3 regions of the Vibrio sp. QJM3NY_39 genome follow, and region 1 is predicted to be linked to each of the others. Evidence: predicted binding sites of a transcription regulator. Region 1 holds the regulator's gene; each other region holds the start of a gene.
What was found. The regulator CRP, encoded in region 1, controls carbon source genes, mostly activating them, when cyclic AMP is high. The targets are predictions, from matches to a motif close to TGTGANNNNNNTCACA.

Region 1 (3,408 bases):
CGCTCATAAAGGAGCCGTGTTATAGTGGTAAACGATTGCTAACAAGTAAGTTACTCAAAAGACAAGGGTTGTCATGTCCGCTAAACATCCAATTATTGCGGTGACGGGTTCATCAGGAGCCGGCACCACCACTACCTCAGAAGCCTTCCGAAAAATGTTCAATATGATGGACGTGAAGGCCGCTTGGGTTGAAGGGGATAGTTTCCATCGCTTCACTCGACCAGAGATGGATGTCGAGATCCGTAAGGCTCGCGAGCAAGGTAAGCACATCAGCTACTTTGGTCCACAAGCCAACGATTTTGGCGCATTAGAAGAGTTCTTCCGTCAATACGGTAATGAAGGCACGGGTAAAGTCCGTAGTTACCTACATACCTTCGATGAAGCCGTGCCTTACAATCAAATGCCGGGCACCTTTACGCCATGGCAAGAGATCCCAGAAAATTCCGATGTGATGTTCTACGAAGGCCTTCATGGTGGCGTGGTAGATGGCGACATCAATGTCTCACAGCACGTCGACTTGCTGATCGGCATGGTGCCAATCGTCAACCTTGAGTGGATCCAAAAATTCGTTCGTGACACACGCGATCGTGGGCACTCACGCGAAGCAGTAATGGATTCTATTGTTCGCTCAATGGATGATTACCTTAATTACATCACCCCACAATTTTCGCGTACTCACATCAACTTTCAGCGTGTTCCAACCGTAGATACATCGAACCCACTGAACGCCAAAGGGATTCCAAGTTTAGACGAAAGCTTCGTGGTTATACGTTTGCGTGGCATCAAAAACGTCGATTTTCCCTACCTTCTGGCTATGATAGATGGCTCATTTATGTCACGCCACAACACGCTTGTGGTGCCAGGCGGCAAGATGAGTTTTGCTATGGAGCTCATTGTAAGGCCCATCCTACAACAGCTCATCGAAACCGGAAAAATAGGTTAACAAGACGCCATTCTGGTTGATTACTTTTCATACCGTGATCATGTGCACAATTTTGCGTAAAAATCGTAGCTTGGTCACGATTAAAATCAAGAAATAGTACCTGAAAAAGGATACTATTCTTAAACGAAACACAAGATAGCTTGCAGCGCTCAACGAGTGCTCTTATCCTACAAGTCAATCTAGGCTTAGCTAAAATACGGAAAGCGGCAAGCATACCCTGCAGAGGAAGTAAGATATTATGGTTCTAGGTAAACCCCAAACCGATCCAACATTAGAGTGGTTCCTTTCACACTGTCATATTCATAAGTACCCTTCAAAAAGTACTTTGATTCATGCTGGTGAAAAGGCAGAAACCTTGTACTACATCGTTAAAGGTTCTGTGGCAGTTCTTATCAAAGACGAAGAAGGTAAGGAAATGATTCTTTCTTACCTAAACCAAGGTGACTTCATTGGTGAACTTGGCCTCTTCGAAGAAGACCAAGAGCGTACTGCATGGGTTCGTGCAAAATCTCCTTGTGAAGTAGCTGAAATTTCTTTCAAGAAATTCCGTCAACTTATCCAAGTGAACCCAGATATCCTAATGCGCCTTTCAGCGCAAATGGCAAACCGTCTACAAGTAACTAGCCAAAAGGTTGGTGACTTAGCGTTCCTTGACGTAACAGGTCGTATCGCTCAAACGCTACTTAACCTAGCGAAACAGCCAGATGCAATGACTCACCCTGACGGCATGCAAATCAAGATCACTCGTCAAGAGATTGGCCAGATTGTTGGTTGTTCTCGTGAGACAGTAGGTCGTATCTTGAAGATGCTAGAAGAGCAGAACCTAATTTCTGCACACGGTAAAACTATCGTGGTATACGGCACTCGTTAATCTCGATTAACTGAGCCAAAAATTTGAAAGCCACCAAATGCAAATTTGGTGGCTTTTTTGTTTTCTAAAGATCTAGAGAGCAGATGCGAGATGCGAATGGAGCACCTCCCGCGTCCAAGCGCAAACACTCTCAAAGCGAAGCGTACCCGCATCTTTAGGGTAAAGCCCGTGCTCGTATCTTTCTTTAACCGTTGGTGCTCTCAAAGATCTTGTCAGCCGATGCTGCAACAAACCCTGTATAAATCTCACCATTCGCCATCGCATAACGCTTAGCGAACTCGTAGAAGCCACCAGGAATCACCTCATTGCCTTCAACAAATGAAACTGGCACTTTGTCTGCCATTGTAGATGATTGCTCTAATAAGACCTCTGGAGAGCCTTTAACCTGACCGCCAGATGCATTGATAGTGAAACCTGAATCACTCAAATGGTCATTCACAGTCTGTACTTCATCGAACTCATTAAGCTGGTTCACACTCACCGTAAAGTGGTTTGCACCGTAACCATGAGCCGCTAGCCAAGACGCGTATTCACTCTCTTTTGCTAGCACTTGGAAATCCGCGAAACTCAGATCCCAAAGGCGACCACCAAACAAGAACTCATGACCTTGAAGCTTGCTTGCGTCTACTTGCTCAACCAACTTCGCAACGATCTGTTGTAAGTCACTTGAACACTCTTCTACCTTCAACTCACTAATGAACACTTTCGGTTGGTTTGGGTCTGGGTGCTCGTAGTGCTTAGCCACTAACTTCTTGCTCTCAAACAAGTAGTCGCCACAAGCCTTGTAGCCTAATTCAAGGAAAGGCTTAGCCAGTGTTTCAATACCTAGCGGTGCAACATTGAAAGTTCGCAGTGCAATGTGATCATTAATCAGGGCTTCGTCTTCTTTCAGCAGATGATGAACTTTCTCGGCCGATGGGCAAAGCCTGTGAATGTAATCGTCCCATAGTGATTTAAAGAGTAGATCGGGCGTCATGGTGACTCCTTGTCAGAGGTTCTAGCAAGCTAGTAATTTGGATTAGAGAGGGAGAGGCTGGACACAGAGTCAGCAGCCATCAGCCTGTGACATACTTGTTCTATTATTATCTACCGCCCAATCTAGGTGTCGGACGTGATGGAAAAGGAAGCGATAACACCGCTTCCTCATTACACAATTAACCAATGAATCTGTTATTCATGAACCTAGAGCTCATAAGCTTATGATTCATGAACTTATAGCTTAAGAGCTTAAACTAAAGCTCAATACCTGGGCTAAATGTCGCTGGCAGTTGAGTTTCACCACCTTCCATTGACGCCATTGGGTAAGCACAGTAGTCCGCCGCGTAGTAAGCACTTGGGCGTAGGTTGCCTGAAGCACCCGGGCCACCAAATGGTGCATCACCACTTGCGCCTGTTAGCTGGCGGTTACGATTAACAATACCCGCACGGATATGGTCAACGAAGTATTCCCATTCAGAATCGTCTGTTGAAACTAGGCCTGCAGACAAACCAAAGCGTGTGTCATTAGCCAATTCAACCGCTTGCTCTAGCGATTGGTAACGAACTACTTGTAGCAATGGACCGAAGTACTCTTCATCTGGTAATTCAGCAATGT
Region 2 (3,408 bases), 330 kb from region 1:
AGAGCACGGTATGGGAATACTACGTCAACTTCGTCTGCGCCGTACGCTACCGCTGCTTTCGTTTCTGCAACAGCAATTTCGATGTCGTCATTACCATGAGGGAAGTTAGTTACAGTCGCGATGCGTACTTCTGGAGTACCTTGCTCACGCAACGCCTTCTTAGCGGCTGGGATGAAGCGAGGGTAAATACAGATTGCAGCGGTGTTGCCAACTGCAGTCTTCGCGTCATGACAAAGCGCCACTACTTTTTCAGTAGTATCGTCATCATTTAGCGTCGTTAGGTCCATAAGTTTAAGTGCACGTAGAGCTGCTGCTTTTAAATCGCTCATTTCTATCTCCGATCAATATATTCAAATAGTTAACTACTTCGCCACCCATCCAGTATAGATGGATATTTTAGTAATGTTCAGTAGTCACAAATGAACGGACTTGGTTCCCTGAAGACTTGATAACTTTCGCTATCAATTGCAATCCTTGTCACCGCACAGTACCAGTTTGGTCTATGGCACAACAAATCAGTCATGTTGTGTCTAACATCTATAGCGTATCGCTAAGTTTGGCTTAATCCCAGAAGAATAACCTTTAGATAAACCCAAGCAGTTATTTTCTTGCCAACAAGAGACATCCTGTCCCTTAAGCTTATACATTATAGGTATCCATCAATAAATTGTAGTGCTCCTTAGAACGCAAACGGTTTGTATCTCAAAAAAACATTCTAGACCCATTTTCGACTCCAAGCATTCACTCATGCTAATGCTCAAAATCACTAGGCCCAAAAACAAAAAAGCCCCGCAGCAATTTCTTGCTACGGGGCGATATTATTATGGCGTCTATATATCGATTTCTAACTGATTAGAAAGACAGGAAGAAGCCAGCAATTGTTGCTGCCATCAAGTTAGATAGAGTACCAGCTACAACCGCTTTAACACCCATACGTGCGATGTCGTGACGACGGTTTGGAGCAATACCACCTAGACCACCTAGAAGAATCGCAATTGAAGAAAGGTTTGCGAAACCACATAGAGCGAACGAGATAATTGCTTGAGTCTTAACAGACATTACTTGACCAGTCGCTTCAACGATTTGAGCGTTGTCACCGATGTATGGTACGAAGTTTAGGTATGCAACGAATTCGTTAACAACTGTCTTCTGACCAATGAAAGAACCAGCAATAGTTGCTTCTTCCCATGGAACACCAATGATGAATGCTAACGGTGCGAAGATCCAACCTAGAAGAAGTTCTAGAGTTAGGTTTTCCATACCGAACCAACCACCGATGCCACCTAGGATACCGTTGATAAGAGCGATTAGACCGATGAATGCTAGTAGCATTGCACCAACGTTAAGTGCTAGTTGTAGACCAACTGACGCACCGCCAGCAGCTGCATCGATAACGTTAGCAGGCTTGTCGTCGCCACCGTCGATGTCTGAACCTAGGTTCTCATCAACTTCATCAGTTTCAGGCTTGATGATTTTAGCGAATAGTAGACCACCAGGTGCTGCCATGAATGACGCTGCTACAAGGTACTCTAGAGGAACACCCATAGATGCGTAACCCGCTAGTACACCACCAGCAACAGATGCTAAACCACCACACATTACTGCGAATAGTTCAGAGTTAGTCATTTTAGGAACAAATGGACGAACTACTAGAGGTGCTTCTGTTTGACCAACGAAAATGTTTGCTGCTGCAGACATTGACTCAGCGCGAGAAGTACCTAGAGCTTTCTGAAGACCACCACCAAGAACCTTGATTACAACTTGCATCGCACCAATGTAGTAAAGTACAGAGATAAGAGCAGAGAAGAAGATTAGTGTTGGTAGAACTTGGAATGCAAAGATGAAACCGATACCGTCAACTGAGAAGTTAACAAGGCTACCAAATAGGAAGCCAGTACCATCTTTACCGTAGTCGATCACGTTTGCTACACCAGCAGAGAAACCTGCAAGTAGATCACGACCCCAAGGGATGTAAAGTACGAATGCACCAAGTGCGAATTGGATAGCGAAAGCGCCACCCACTGTTCTGATATTAATTGCTTTGCGGTTGTCGGATAGTAGTACTGCGATTGCAATCAGTGCAACCATTCCGACGAGGCTCATAAACAGGCTCATAGTTTATGACTTCCTTATTAGTTATTTATTGGCGTGTTACAAAATGGGGCTATAAAGCGGAGGCAATTATACTCATGCGACCACTAATAAAGTAATGCCGTCCTCACACTTTCGTACAAGATTCATGTACCATTCACACGCAAATGTGAACCAAATCACAAGCTCAGTGCAATTTACGCAAACGATAAACAAAAACCTTCGATTTTATTCACATATACCGAATGCACGATGGCTATTTTGCCAAATTTGCGTTGCAATCGATTGCTTTGGCTCTTTTCTAAGCAAAAAAAGTTCATTTAAGATCGTAACTAAATGTTTGGAATGATTAACATTTCCTTGGTTTCCATACATGGGCATATCCGGTGCATCCGTTTCTAATACCAGGCATTCAAGAGGCAGTTTTGCGATGGTTGTGCGTGTTTTTTGTGCTCTGGGGTAAGTAATCGTTCCACCGACACCAATATAGAAACCGAGCTTGATCCACGCCAAAGCTTGCTGTTCACTCCCTGAAAAACCGTGAATCACCCCACCAAAAGTGAACTTGTGCTGCTTTAATAGTTCGATGAGTCGGTTATAAGACTTCCTCTCATGGATGATCAAAGGCAGCTCAAATGCCTTCGCAAGCTCCATTTGTTGGATGAAAAAGCGTTCTTGTTTCTCCCGCTCGACATCGACAAAAAAGTCGAGACCACACTCTCCTATCGCAACGCATTGACTGTTTTTTGATGAGAGTAATTGGCGAAGCTCTGAGAATTGCTCGCCATTGGCTTGCTCTAAAAAGTAAGGGTGGAAACCTAAGGCGTAGTAAACATTAGGGTAAGATTGAGCAATTTTATCGAGCTTCGACCAGTTACTTTGGCCAATAGAAGGAATAAGAATCTTCTCGACTTGAGCTTGTTTCGCTTCTTTAAGATAGCTATCAATACTTTGATCAGGTGTAGCTCCCTGATCAATTACAATATTTTGCTCAAACGCCTCAAAATCCGCATGGCAATGAGTATCAAACAGCGGAAAATTACTTATTTTCTGTGTCATCTTCCCTACTCTCTGTTTGTTTCCCTTGGGGATCACGACGATAAGCAACACAACTGCGCTTGTTCTCAGGCGTTAAGCCAAGCTCTTCACACCATTTATCGTATTTCTTAATCCAAGCTTTTATCCAACTGAACATCATTGCCTCTAACCTCAGCCTCTAAGCCTTAAAAAACGCCTATTGCAGAACAATAGACGTTTTTGTTTAACTCGAATAGAGCGCGGAGAAATTAGTGCTCGCGCGTCGCTCGGAACTGAACG
Region 3 (3,408 bases), 1.3 Mb from region 1:
GCGAACTTGCGTCTGTGGTGCGTCTAGCGCCTCTGTAAGACCTTCAAAACGAATGTTGGTTGAAGTGCCTTGACCAAGGATAACCGCTGATGCACACGGGCCGTATTGCGTGATGGATTTGATCGGCATACCAGTAAAGGCGCGTACGTGCAGTGCGAATTCCGATGAGTCTTGAGACATAAGAGTCACTAAGCCAGTATCGTGTGGGCGAGGGGATACTTCGTTGAAGATAACGTGATCGCCTTTAACAAACAGCTCTACGCCGAAGATACCGTGACCACCTAGTGCATTAACCACTTGTTCAGCGGTGTATTGCGCGGTTTTAAGTGCATTGTCTGACATGACTTGTGGCTGCCATGACTCACGGTAATCACCATCTTCTTGGCGGTGACCGATAGGCGCACAGAAATGAACGCCATCAACAGCGCGAACGGTTAGAAGCGTAATTTCGTAATCAAAGTCGATGAAGCCTTCAACGATTACGCGACCCGCGCCAGTACGACCGCCTTCTTGTGCGTAGTCCCAAGACTTTTGAATGTCTTCTTCTGTTTTGATAACGCTTTGGCCTTTACCTGAAGAGCTCATTACTGGCTTAACAACACAAGGCATGCCCACGAATTCAACAGCGGCAGCGAAGTCTTCAAAGGTGTCTGCAAAGCGGTAAGGAGAAGTGCTCAGCTTTAGCTCTTCTGCAGCTAGGCGACGGATACCTTCGCGGTTCATCGTTAGCTTCGTCGCATTTGCAGTGGGAACGACATTTAAGCCTTGCGCTTCCAGCTCTACCAACTTGCTAGTGGCAATAGCTTCAATTTCAGGAACCACATAATCTGGTTTTTCAAGTTCAATGACTGCTTGCAGTGCATTGCCGTCTAACATGTCTAATACATGACTACGATGTGCAACTTGCATTGCGGGTGCGTCTGCGTAACGGTCACATGCAATAACTTCCAAGCCTAAACGTTGGCACTCGATAGCAACTTCTTTGCCGAGTTCACCTGAACCTAATAGAAGTACACGAGTAGCATTTTCACGAGTAGCAGTACCAAACATAGAAATTCCTTCCGATCTTTTGAGCGATTGATTGAAAACGGGGTGATCATACTTATTTCAATGATAAAAGCAAACGTTTGCGCAAGTTGTTGCGTTAATTACAGGTATAAAAAAAGCAGCCTCGTTAAATAGAGCTGCTTATTTAAAATTTTGTTAATTAGATGTACTTAGATTGCTAAGTAAGTCACTGGAATGTCGGGATTAATCGCTTCTAATGTAGATTGCGTATCCGCTAGGTGACTGATGCTACCTTCGGCAATTTCAACCAACGCTGCACTTTCAATCTGTTCAAAATCGAAGCCAGCCAGTTTAAGTTGAATCAACGCCACTTGTAGAGGAGGTAAGCTCGGGTTGAACGCTGCATTTTCAGCGTAAGCACCGGTGAAAACCTCACCCGACGTCAATTGCAGTGAAACACCACTTAGGTTTTTGGTGTAAGGAGCATGGCTGCGGTTTAGTGCTGCTAGCGCTTCTACAACAATAGGCGTTGTTTCTTCAGTCGTGTGCTTATGATCAAGCTTAGTCATTAGGCCAGTCGTCACACCTAAGTCAGCAGGGCCGAATGAGTCTGGCAGGTATTCTTGCAGAGACATTTCATCACGTTGTGGAAGCTGAACCTTAAGCTCTTTCGCTGTGGTCAGTTCGTTCATGAATTGACGACAGTGACCACAGGGACTGAAGTTGATGGTGATATCTGAGATACCTTGCTCGCCTTTCATCCAAGCGTGGCTGATTGCAGATTGCTCAGCGTGTACTGTTTGGCCAAGTTGAGCACCAGCGATTTCAAGGTTTGCACCAAAATACAGAGTGCCAGACAAACCACGCACGATTGCACCAACATAAAAGTCAGATAACGGAGCGTAAGAATAGGCTGCGGCAAAAGGAAGTAGCGCAATACGTAGCTCGTCATCCGCTAAACCACTTGCTTGCAGTAGGCTAGCAAATTGTTCTGGAGACAATGTCGCGTCAAAGTTGTCTGCTAATACGATGTCACTCAAAAGTGCTTTGATTGCTGTTGGAGCACTTTCCAGCGCCAGGGTAATACGACTGTTCATGTTGAATCCTTAATTGACCTTAGGCTTTAATTCTATGCAATGCTCAGGAATTTTCTGTGACTTTGATCACTACTGCGTTGTTGTTGTTACATTGGTTTGCATAATTAGAGTGAGGTCACAGATGAAATCGATTGCAAGAGTAAAAACTACCATTGATATCGCACTTATTGCTTGAAATTGAGTTCGGTTTGTCACGTATTGATGAATAAATGAGAGAAAAAAGCCCAAGCTACCACTGAAATAATCAGGTTATGCTTGGGCTTATTGATATCTGTAACGCTTAAAAGTCGCGAACCAGTGAGTTTAGCTATTTACCAACTCATCGATTAGAGCGCGTATAAACTGTAATCAAAGTGGTTAAGAATAGAACCAAACCACGAGCGAAAATATACTCGGTGCAATGATTGAGGTGATAACCCCACAAAGAACCAATGCCAACGAACTGAATGCAGCATCTTCCTGATTCTTTTCAGCACAGGTCGCAGTACCTAAAGCGTGAGACACGGTACCCATGGTTAAACCACGCGCGATAGGGCTCTTAATGCCAATGAGATTGTAGATTGGGTAAGCAAAAATTGCCCCAAACAGACCAACAATCAATACCAGTATTGCCGCAATTGCTGCTTCACCACCTAAATGGCTCGACACTTCCATAGCAATTGGCGTGGTGACTGACTTACCTAATAAACTCGCAATCAAAGTTAAGTCCGCTTTAAAAGCCACTGCGATTAATGCTGTCGTTGTCATCGACATCACACTACCTAGCGTGCAAGCAAAGGTGATGATGCGCCAGTTGGCTCTGATTTGAGGTAGCTGTTCGTAAAGCGGATAAGCAAGGGCAACAACCGCAGGCTGCAGCATGTAGGTAATCCAGGTGTTGTCTGCATAGTAAGTCTCAAACGGTACTTTGAAGAACGTGAGTATCGGAATGATGATACCAATGCTGATCAGCAGGGGATTACACAGCGGTGAGTTTACTTTTTGACTTACCCAGCGAGCAAACAGGAATACCACGATGGTGAGTAGAATCCACATATCAGTTACCTCTCGAAAGCAAGCGGTCTAAAAACCATGATAAGGACACCAACACCAGCAACGTGCCACCAACGGCGCTCGCCATAATTGGCAATGCGTTCGCGATGAGCATGTCGAAGTGATCCATCAACCCAACACTGATCGGAACAAACAGTAAGATCATTAGGCGGATAATCAAGCTTGCACCGGGTTGTACCCAGTGCGAAGGAACAATACCAATCACCATGGCGGCAAACAGAATCAACATGCCAAAAATACTGCCTGGGAT

Region 2: the regulator CRP is predicted to act here: its motif matches at 2,260-2,275, upstream of AC3CHU_RS03030 (NupC/NupG family nucleoside CNT transporter).
Region 3: the regulator CRP is predicted to act here: its motif matches at 2,210-2,225, upstream of cdd (cytidine deaminase).

What each region holds. Positions count from the first base shown of each region.
Region 1 covers NZ_CM173505.1:296,016-299,423, reverse strand. The annotation lists gene AC3CHU_RS01335 (phosphoribulokinase) at 74-943, shown strand; gene crp (cAMP-activated global transcriptional regulator CRP) at 1,182-1,814, shown strand; gene AC3CHU_RS01325 (2-oxoadipate dioxygenase/decarboxylase family protein) at 1,999-2,790, opposite strand; gene astD (succinylglutamate-semialdehyde dehydrogenase) at 3,047-3,408, opposite strand, start outside.
Region 2 covers NZ_CM173505.1:628,106-631,513, reverse strand. The annotation lists gene deoC (deoxyribose-phosphate aldolase) at 1-329, opposite strand, end outside; gene AC3CHU_RS03030 (NupC/NupG family nucleoside CNT transporter) at 853-2,115, opposite strand; gene AC3CHU_RS03025 (TatD family hydrolase) at 2,320-3,150, opposite strand; gene AC3CHU_RS03020 (DUF5363 family protein) at 3,131-3,286, opposite strand; gene prfC (peptide chain release factor 3) at 3,378-3,408, opposite strand, start outside.
Region 3 covers NZ_CM173505.1:1,557,980-1,561,387, forward strand. The annotation lists gene purT (formate-dependent phosphoribosylglycinamide formyltransferase) at 1-1,050, opposite strand, end outside; gene cdd (cytidine deaminase) at 1,218-2,105, opposite strand; gene AC3CHU_RS07045 (LrgB family protein) at 2,463-3,140, opposite strand; gene AC3CHU_RS07050 (CidA/LrgA family protein) at 3,142-3,408, opposite strand, start outside.